DNA from 4 places in the Streptomyces sp. NPDC046335 genome. Region 1 is predicted to be linked to each of the others. Evidence: riboswitches for the same ligand, from Rfam matches in the RefSeq annotation. Region 1 holds a riboswitch; each other region holds the start of a gene.
The links. Region 1 has a riboswitch for cyclic di-AMP ahead of ACZ6JY_RS06915 (M23 family metallopeptidase). Riboswitches for the same ligand answer to the same signal wherever they lie in the genome.
Positions count from the first base shown of each region.

Region 2: another riboswitch for cyclic di-AMP. It lies ahead of ACZ6JY_RS11710 (transglycosylase SLT domain-containing protein); the one in region 1 lies ahead of ACZ6JY_RS06915 (M23 family metallopeptidase).
Region 3: another riboswitch for cyclic di-AMP. It lies ahead of ACZ6JY_RS08910 (M23 family metallopeptidase); the one in region 1 lies ahead of ACZ6JY_RS06915 (M23 family metallopeptidase).
Region 4: another riboswitch for cyclic di-AMP. It lies ahead of ACZ6JY_RS28605 (C40 family peptidase); the one in region 1 lies ahead of ACZ6JY_RS06915 (M23 family metallopeptidase).

Region 1 is NZ_JBVJFF010000002.1:675,467-677,656, reverse strand. Features, by position in the region: gene ACZ6JY_RS06915 (M23 family metallopeptidase) at 149-1,234, opposite strand; cyclic di-AMP (ydaO/yuaA leader) riboswitch at 1,246-1,393, opposite strand; gene ACZ6JY_RS06910 (PP2C family protein-serine/threonine phosphatase) at 1,626-2,190, opposite strand, start outside.
Region 2 is NZ_JBVJFF010000004.1:490,995-493,184, reverse strand. Features, by position in the region: gene ACZ6JY_RS11715 (alpha/beta fold hydrolase) at 1-542, shown strand, start outside; cyclic di-AMP (ydaO/yuaA leader) riboswitch at 893-1,047, shown strand; gene ACZ6JY_RS11710 (transglycosylase SLT domain-containing protein) at 1,052-1,798, shown strand; gene ACZ6JY_RS11705 (GDSL-type esterase/lipase family protein) at 1,853-2,190, opposite strand, start outside.
Region 3 is NZ_JBVJFF010000003.1:506,691-508,880, forward strand. Features, by position in the region: gene ACZ6JY_RS08905 (GntR family transcriptional regulator) at 1-413, opposite strand, end outside; gene ACZ6JY_RS08910 (M23 family metallopeptidase) at 617-1,420, opposite strand; cyclic di-AMP (ydaO/yuaA leader) riboswitch at 1,433-1,595, opposite strand; gene ACZ6JY_RS08915 (M16 family metallopeptidase) at 1,843-2,190, opposite strand, start outside.
Region 4 is NZ_JBVJFF010000012.1:114,906-117,095, reverse strand. Features, by position in the region: gene ACZ6JY_RS28605 (C40 family peptidase) at 1-947, opposite strand, end outside; cyclic di-AMP (ydaO/yuaA leader) riboswitch at 955-1,111, opposite strand; gene ACZ6JY_RS28600 (ATP-dependent DNA helicase) at 1,357-2,190, shown strand, end outside.

The DNA of each region.
Region 1 (2,190 bases):
TTCCTCAACGACCGCGGCGGAAACGGAATTCCACGAACCATCGTGCGTCCGTGGCACTGCTCCGGACCGACGGCACTGCTCCTGACCGGCGGCACTGCTCCTGACCGGCGGCCCTGGCGCCGGGGGGTTGGCGCCAGGACCACCGGAGTCAGGGGTTGAGGCCCTTGCCCTGAAGCCAGGCGAGCGGGTCGATGTTGGCGCCGGCCGCGGTGTGGACCTCCATGTGGAGGTGCGGTCCCGTCACATTGCCGGTCGCGCCGACGCGGCCGATGACGTCGCCCGTGCTGACCTTCTGCCCGGCGCTGACGTTCATCGAGGACTGGTGGCAGTACCAGACCTCGGTGCCGTCATCGAGCTCCAGGACCGTGCGGTAGCCGTAGGCCCCGGCCCAGCCGGCCTCCTTGACGGTGCCGGTGTGCACGGCCTTGAGCGGCGTACCCGTCGGCGCGGCGAAGTCGAGGCCGGTGTGCTGCCCGGAGGACCACATGGAACCGGAGTCACCGAAGTGCGAGGTCAGGGTGTACGAGGAGGTGGGGATCGCGAAGCTCTTGGCGAGCTTGGCCAGGCGCTCGGCCTCGGCCTTCGCCTTGCGGGCCTCCTCCTCCTTCTTCTTCTTCGCGGCGGCCTTGGCCTCGATCTTCTGCTCGGCCGCCTTCTGCTGGGCGGCGGCCTCCTCGGCGGCCTTCTTGACGGCGGCGCCCTCGGCCGCGGTCCGTACCGCGTCGTCGGCCTGGCTCTGCTGGTTCTCGGCCTGCCGCATGATGCGGGCGCGCAGCGCCTCGCCCGCGTCGGTGGTGCCCTGCTCGGCGTCGGCGGAGCTGACACCGGCGGCGGTGAGCGGGGCCGCGGCGGTGGCGGCGTTCGCCGCGGAGCCGGAGCCGGAGTCGGCGGAGTCGTCGGAGATCAGCGAGCCGACGCCGGGAAGGGACTTGGCCTCCGGCAGCGAGTCGGTGACGGCGCCCAGGTCGGGCATCGATATGGAGACCGGCGGCTTGCCGTCCTGCGCGGTGGCGATGCCGCCCGCGCCGACGGCGGCGATGACGCCGACGCCCAGGACGGTGGAGCTGCGGGCGAGGCCGCCGCCGCCCTTCTTGTGCACACGGTGCCTGCCGCGGACGGGACGGACGGACTCCTCGGTGGGATTCCACTCCTCCCAGGTCTGCTCGTCGTACCCACCGAAATCGGGGTCATTCGGAACGTACGCGGCTTCTGGGGCAGGCCGGTTGGACGCCACTGGGGCGCACTCCTTTCCTTCCTTCTCGCCTACCGGGTTAGCTGACGGGTTCGGAGCAGGAAGGTCTCCTACGAACACCTGGCACGGATGCGCAGATGCCCGATTCACCCCAAGTTGGTGGTTCCCCGGCTCCCTTGCGGGATTAGGCGTGTGCGCACGGAGCCGCCTCTAGTGACGGCTGGGACGACCGCGCTGCGTTATCGAACGTTAATAGACAGCGGGCCCGTATTCCAAGCTGTTCCTGTTGATTGTTAACGCCCCCGGGGCATGATCCGACCGTACGTATGGGGACACGGGGGCCGCGAACGGGGCGAGTTGCCCGGCCGCGTGGCCGAACCGGAACCTGCCATCCGCTTGACAGTACGTCAGTTGTTATGCAGAGGGGTGCAGTTCAGTCACCCGGCGTGACATCGGGGTCGTCCGCGGCGGGCCGCCGCACCGCGAGCAGCGCCAGGTCGTCCGTCGCGCCGCCCCCGGTGTGCCACCGCACCTCCTGCGTGAGGGTGGCAAGGAGCGTCTGCGGGCCCCTGCGGCCCGGGAAGACCCGCCCGCCGAGCCGGGTCGCGGGGTCGTAGAACTCCCCGGCCTCGTTCCGCGCCTCCGAGAGGCCGTCCGTGTAGAAGAGCAGCATCGCGCCCGGCGGGAACTCCGTCTCGTCCGCCCGGTCCGGCCAGGACCCCAGCGAGCCCATGCCGAGCGGCAGCGCGGGCTCGGTCGGCGAGAGCACGCACAGCCGCCCGTCCCCGCGCAGCAGCAGCGGCTCCGGGTGCCCCCGGTTGATCAGGCGTACGTGGCCGTCGCCGTGCCCGATCTCCGCGAGGACGGCCGTGGTGAACCCCTCGAAGGCGTCGAGCCCGTCCCGCCGGGTGCCCTCCCGCGCGAGCGCCCGCTCCAGGCGCTGCGCCACCGCCTCCAGGGTGACCTCCTGCTCGGCGGCCTCGCGGAACGCGCCGATG
Region 2 (2,190 bases), on a different contig from region 1:
GTGTCGCTCTGCTCGACGCCGGCATTCCCGGAATCACCCTCCCGGACTCCATCCCGATGGATCCCGAGCGGGCCTGGAAAACCTGGCACTTCGCCTTCCACCTGGTGCCCGAACTGCCCGAGACTCTGCTCACCGGCCGCGAACATGACTACGTCGGCTGGTTCTTGAAGGTCAAAGCCCTGTCCCCGGACACCTTCGACGACGTCGAGATCGACCATTACGCCGCCGCCATCGCGGCCGAGGGCGGCCTTTCGGCGTCTCTCGCCTACTACCGCGAGGCCGCGGAATCGGCGCGCAAAAACCATGACGCCCTCGAACAAGGGCACTTGACCGTCCCGGTCCTGGGAATCTCCAGCTCCCATGGCTCGATCCCCGACATGGCCGCCTCCCTCAGCCCGTGGGCGGAGAACGCGACCGGCGTCTGCATCCCGCAGGCCGGACACTTCATTCCCGAAGAGCAGCCCGACGCAACCGTGGACGCGTTGACCGCCTTCATCGATCGCGAGCGCGTCATGGGCGTTATGACCCCTTTCACGAAGTAAGCGACCGCCGCAGTATGTCCCGTTTCAGTACGAGGCGGGCAGGTTCGTCACACTCGCACTGAATAGGAAACCTGCCCGCATTACAGCGCGTTCGGGCCACGCTCAACGCCGTTCCTCATTCAGTGAAATGAGTCACGCCGACAATCTCGCCCGCCGGCCTCTCCGAACGCGCTTCCCGTTCTGCGCAAAGAAAGTTGGAATTATCGATCAAGAAAGACCCTGGTTTCTGATCATCAGAAACGGACCACGGGCTTTCGGTATGCGAATTCGAGACTTGTTCCGCCCGGGCTTTCTCGCCTAACGTCACCGTCAATCCGGGCGGAACGCCTAATCCTGCCGCTGCCCGGAAACCCATCCACCCACTGACGCACGGCAGGAGCGGGGGACCCAGGTAAGCCGCCGATCCGGATTCCGGAAAGGCTAGGGGTGAAGTCGTATTCACAGTGCGACCGGACATCTCCCGTCCGAACCCGACAGCTCACCTCGCAGGCGACGGAGAGGATTTCGTCATGCCCGCAAAGGGAAAGCACCGCCGCCCCAAGTCCAGCTCGCTCAACCGAGGCATCGCCGTCGCGGGAACGGGCGGGGCCGTGCTCATTCTCCCGGTGCTCGGTGCCACCGCTGCCAACGCGGCGCCGGCCGGCACGGTCGCCAAGCCCGCCGCGGCCTCGACGACCTACGTCGTCGTGTCGGGTGACTCCCTCTCCACGATCGCCGAGGAGCAGTCAGTGAGCGGCGGCTGGGAGAGCCTGTACAAGAACAACCGGGGCGTCCTCGGTGACGACCCCGGCCTGATCAAGCCCGGGCTCAAGCTCAACCTCGGCAAGGCGGGCACGGCCGAGCCCAGGCCGGCCGCCGACCGGGCGGACCGCTCCGAGCGCGACAACGCGTCCGCCGCCGAGCCCGCGGCCGCCACCCCGGCGAAGAAGACCTACACGAACAACCTCGACGGCTGGATCAAGGAGTCGCTCGACATACTGGCCCAGCACGGCATCCCCGGCACCTACGAGGGCATCCACCGCAACGTCATGCGTGAGTCCTCCGGCAACCCGCTGGCCATCAACAACTGGGACTCCAACGCTGCCGCCGGCACCCCGTCCAAGGGTCTGCTCCAGGTCATCGCGCCCACGTTCACCGCGTACCACGTGCCCGGCACGTCGCTGGACAGCTACGACCCGGTCGCCAACATCACCGCCGCCTGCAACTACGCGGCCGACCGGTACGGCTCGATCGACAACGTGAACGGCCCGTACTGATCCACACCCCCCATCTCGTCCCCTCTGAGCCCCGGCGCGCCATGTGTCCGGGGCTCAGCCCTGCCCCTCGACGGCGAAGGGGCCGTCCTCGCCGAACACGAGCCGCGCGAAGTTCTCTCCGATGCGGCGGTGCCCCGCGGCGTCGGGGTGGATCGCGTCGGGCAGCGGGAACTCGGCGTAGTCGCTCTCGCCGTAGAGGTCGCGGCCGCTGAGGTAGTGGAGGTGGGGGTCGTCGGCCGTCCGCTGTTCGACGATCCGGGCGAGTTCGTCGCGGATGACGTTGAGTGTCAGGCGCCCGGCGGCCCGCTCGGCCGGATCACCCGTGGCCTTGAACCGCAGGGTCCCGCCGTCGAAGTCGGGCATGAGGGGGCCGGGAGTGTCTTCCTGGACCG
Region 3 (2,190 bases), on a different contig from region 1:
GACGCCTGGGCGAGCGTCTCGTGGAACCAGCCGCCCAGCGAGCCCAGATCCTCCCCCTGGCCCTTCCTGCGGCGCTCCTGGCCCACCCTGACGAGGCCGCGCAGGACCTTGAGGTGGGCGTCGGTGCGGCGCCGGGCCGCGCGTGCCGCGGCCAGCGGTTCGAGCAGCAGGCGAAGCTCCAGGAGGTCGGCGGCCTCCTGCTCCGTGGGCTCGGCGACACACGCGCCCGCGTGCCTGCGCGTCACGACGAACCCCTCGGCCTCCAGGGTGCGCAGGGCCTCGCGCACGGGGACGCGGGAGACGCCGTAGCGGCGCGCGAGGAGGTCTTCGGTGAGCCGGCCGCCTCTTTCATGGACGCCGGAAATGATGTCGTCCCGTATCGCCGTGCATACAGAGTGCGCGGGAATGCGCATGACCGGACCTCCGCCTTGATCCCCGCGCGACGCGGTCGATTGACGCTCTTTCCGTGACTCTATTGCAGGACGACGCGTTTTCCGACGGGGGACGGAATTCATGGATATCTTTTGGCCAGACGCCGAAAGCCCCGGCTCTTCGTGAGCCGGGGCTTTCGGTACGGCGTCGGGGCGCCGGTCGGGTACGACGTGGACGACGCCGGTCAGACGTTGACGCCGTGCGCGCGGAGGTAGGCGACGGGGTCGATGTCCGAGCCGTACTCCTCGCCGGAGCGGGCCTCGAAGTGCAGGTGCGGGCCGCTGGAGTTGCCCGTGGAGCCGGAGAGGCCTATCTGCTGTCCGGGGGTGACCGCCTGGCCGACGGTGACGCCGAGGGAGGACATGTGGCCGTACTGGGTGTACGTGCCGTCGTTCATCTTGATGACCACGTTGTTGCCGTAGGCACCGCCCCAGCCGGCCTCGACCACGGTGCCGGAGCCGACCGCGTGGACCGGGGTTCCGGAGGCGGCGTGGAAGTCGACGCCGGTGTGGCTGCCGGAGGACCACATGGCCCCGCCGGTCTGGTAGCCCGTGGAGACGTAGGAACCGGAGATCGGGGAGACGTAGGTGTTCAGGCGCTTGCGCTCGGCCTCGCGGGCGGCGCGCTCCTTCTCCTCGCGCTCCTTCTTGGCCTTCGCCTTGGCCTCGGCCTCGGCCTTGCGCTTCTCCTCCGCGGCCTTCTTCTTGGCGGCCTCTTCGGCCTTCTTGGCGGCGGCGGCTTCCTCGGCGGCCTGGTGCTGGGCGGCGGCCTGCGCGTCGATGCTCTCGGCGAGCGTGTCGCCGACGGAGATCGCCTGGGTGAGTCCGGTGTGCTCGATGGCCGCGTCATCGGCGGCGGCGAGCGCGGGAGCTGCCAGGCCTCCGATGACACCGGTGGTGGTGAGCGCGGCGACGCCCGCGGCATTCGCCGTGGTGCGCGTGAGGCGGCTCGGACGACGGTGCTTCCCGGTGGCACGGGTGAACGCCATGAAGCGGCTGGTCCTTTCCTTCCCTCTCGCCTACCGGGTTAGCTGACGGGTTCGGAGCAGGAAGGTCTCCTACGGGCCCCTCACCTCGCGGCAAGGTTCCCGATTCACCCCAGGGGACATGTGGGTCCCCGGCTCCCCTGGCTCGCGCCGTACGGGGACTCGGCGATGACTGTCCGGTGCCGCGGCTGCGGCGTACTGCGTGACGAACAGCCGGACCGACGCTAAACGTGACGTCTTTCGAACGACAAACAGAACGCCTCTTTTGTAGCGCACGCCACACGGCAGACAGGCAACCTCCATAGTAATTCGGACATATGAGGAACCCGGCAGCCCAAACGGCCACCGGGGTCCTGACATGTCCTGACTTGCTGCTGGCTGCTGGCTGGCCGCGTCGCTGCCCGTCGCTCAGCCGGGGACGCCGCTCAGCCGGGTACGACGCTCACGTCGCCGATGCCGAGGGCCCTGACGGGCTCCTCGATGCGCGCGGCGTCGCCCACGAGGATCGTCACCAGATGGTCCTCCGGGAAGGCGCTGACGACGGCCGCGGTGGCCTCCACGGTGCCGGTGGCGGCCAACTGCCGGTAGAGCCGCGCCTGGAAGTCGTCCGGGAGGTTCTGCTCGACCTGGTCGGCGAGCGTGGCCGCCACGGAGGACGCCATCTCGTACTTGAGCGGGGCGACGCCCACCAGGTTCTGCACCGCCACGTCGCGCTCGGCGTCGGTCAGGCCCTCCGCGGCGAGCGTGCGCAGCACCTTCCAGAGGTCGTCGAG
Region 4 (2,190 bases), on a different contig from region 1:
GTGGCGCCCCATACGTAGGGCTTGCCGATCTGGGCCTCGGCGAAGTCGATGACCTTCGCGGCCTTGGTGGCGTAGCTGCCGTCCGTGCTCCCGGAGCCCGAGCCCGAGCCTGTGCCGGAGCCCGTACCCGTACCCGTATCCGAGCCGGTGCCGGAGCCCGAGCCGGAGCCCTGGCCGTCCTCCCGCTCCCGCTCCTTCTCCTTCCGCGCCGCCTCCTCGGCCTCGCGCTTGCGCTCCGCCTCGGCGGCCTGTTCGCGGGCCAGCTTCTCGGCCTTGCGCTTGGCCTCCCGCTCCTTCTTGCGCTCGATCGCCGCGAGCCGCGCCTTCTCCTCGGTGGTCAGCTCCGAGAGCAGCTCGCGCGCCTCGCCCAGTTTCTTCTGGACGGTCCGCTTGCTGGTCCGCAGGTTTTCCCGCGAGTCGGTCAGCGTCTCCAGGCTCTTCGCCGCCTTCGTGCGCTGCTTCGTCGCCGCGGCTCGCTGCGTCTCGTAGTCGTCGACGGCCTTCTTCTGCCGCGTGGTCAGCCGGTCCGCCAGGTGGTTCTGGTCGAAATAGCCCTGCGGGTCGTCGGCCAGCAGCATGGTGGCCGTCTCCGAGACGCCTCCGGTGCGGTACTGCGCGGCGGCGAAGGAGCCGAGCTCCTGACGCGCGTCGTTCAGCTTGTCCGTGCGCTTGGCCACATCGTCCAGGACGCGGTCGACCTTCTTGCGCTGCTTCTCGGTCTTCTCCTTGGCCGAGTTGTACTTCTGGGTGGCCACGCCCGCTTGGTGGTAGAGGGCGTCGACCTTCTTCTGGACCTCTTCCAGGCTGGGCTTGGCGGGCGCCGACGGCGCGGCCTGGGCGCTCTGGGAGAGGAGCGCCACGGAGGTGAGGGCGGCCGTGGTGATGCCGACGGCGGGGGCGGTGCGAATTCCGGCTGACCGGGTCCGCGGCTTGCGGTGCGACGCCAAGGGAGGCGACTCCTTCCGTAGGCCGCCTACCGGGTTAGCTGTCGGGTTCGGGCGGGTGGTCCGGAAGGTTGCCCTACGGTTCCGTACTGCGTACGGGACCGATTCACCCCAAGTTCTCGGTGGGTCCCCGGCTCCGAACATGTCGGACTCGGCGGGGGCCGCGCGTTCCCGGCGGGGTTCGCCGGTGGGAATACGAGCGGCCCGCGCAGCACGCTAGCCAACTTGTGTGGCGCCTGTGAAGGTTGATGTTCGATATGCCCGATACATTTTCGTGACTTTACGAGGCCCCGGGCGCGGCCTCGTGACGCGATGGCAGAGGGTGCTCGGTAGTGGACACGCTGTGAGCCAAGGAGTGGGTCGGCGGAACCCGGCGCGGGTTGTCAGTGGGTCCGCCTAGACTCGGGAGGCGATGAGCAGCCTCTTTGACGACAGCTTCCTGGCGGACCTGCAGCCCTCGCGGGCCACGGACGAAGAACCTCCGCCCCCGCCCGAGGACAGCGCTCCGGAGCCCGTTCCGGACGACTTGTTCGACGGGAAGTTCGACGCGCCCATGACCCGGGACACGCACTACCGGGACGGTGCCCCGCGCCCGGTGATCGACCCGGCGGCGCTGCTCGAGGGGCTGAACGAGAACCAGCGCGCGGCCGTCGTGCACGCGGGTGCCCCGCTGCTCATCGTCGCCGGCGCCGGTTCCGGCAAGACCCGTGTGCTGACCCACCGCATCGCGTACCTCCTCGCCGCGCGCGGCGTGCACCCCGGCCAGATCCTCGCGATCACCTTCACGAACAAGGCCGCGGGTGAGATGAGGGAGCGCGTCGAGCAGCTCGTGGGGCCCCGGGCCAACGCGATGTGGGTGTCGACGTTCCACAGCGCCTGCGTCCGCATCCTGCGCCGCGAGTACAAGAAGCTGGGCTTCACGTCCTCCTTCTCGATCTACGACGCGGCGGACTCCAAGCGCTTGATGGCTCTGGTCTGCCGCGACCTCGACCTCGACCCGAAGAAGTTCCCGCCGAAGTCGTTCAGCGCCAAGATCTCCAACCTCAAGAACGAGCTGATCGACGAGGACGACTTCGCGAGCAAGGCCGCCGACGGCTTCGAGAAGACCCTCGCCCAGGCCTATGCCATGTACCAGTCACGCCTGCGCGAGGCGAACGCGCTGGACTTCGACGACCTGATCATGACGACGGTCAACCTCCTGCGCGCCTTCCCGGACGTCGCGGAGCACTACCGCCGCCGCTTCCGC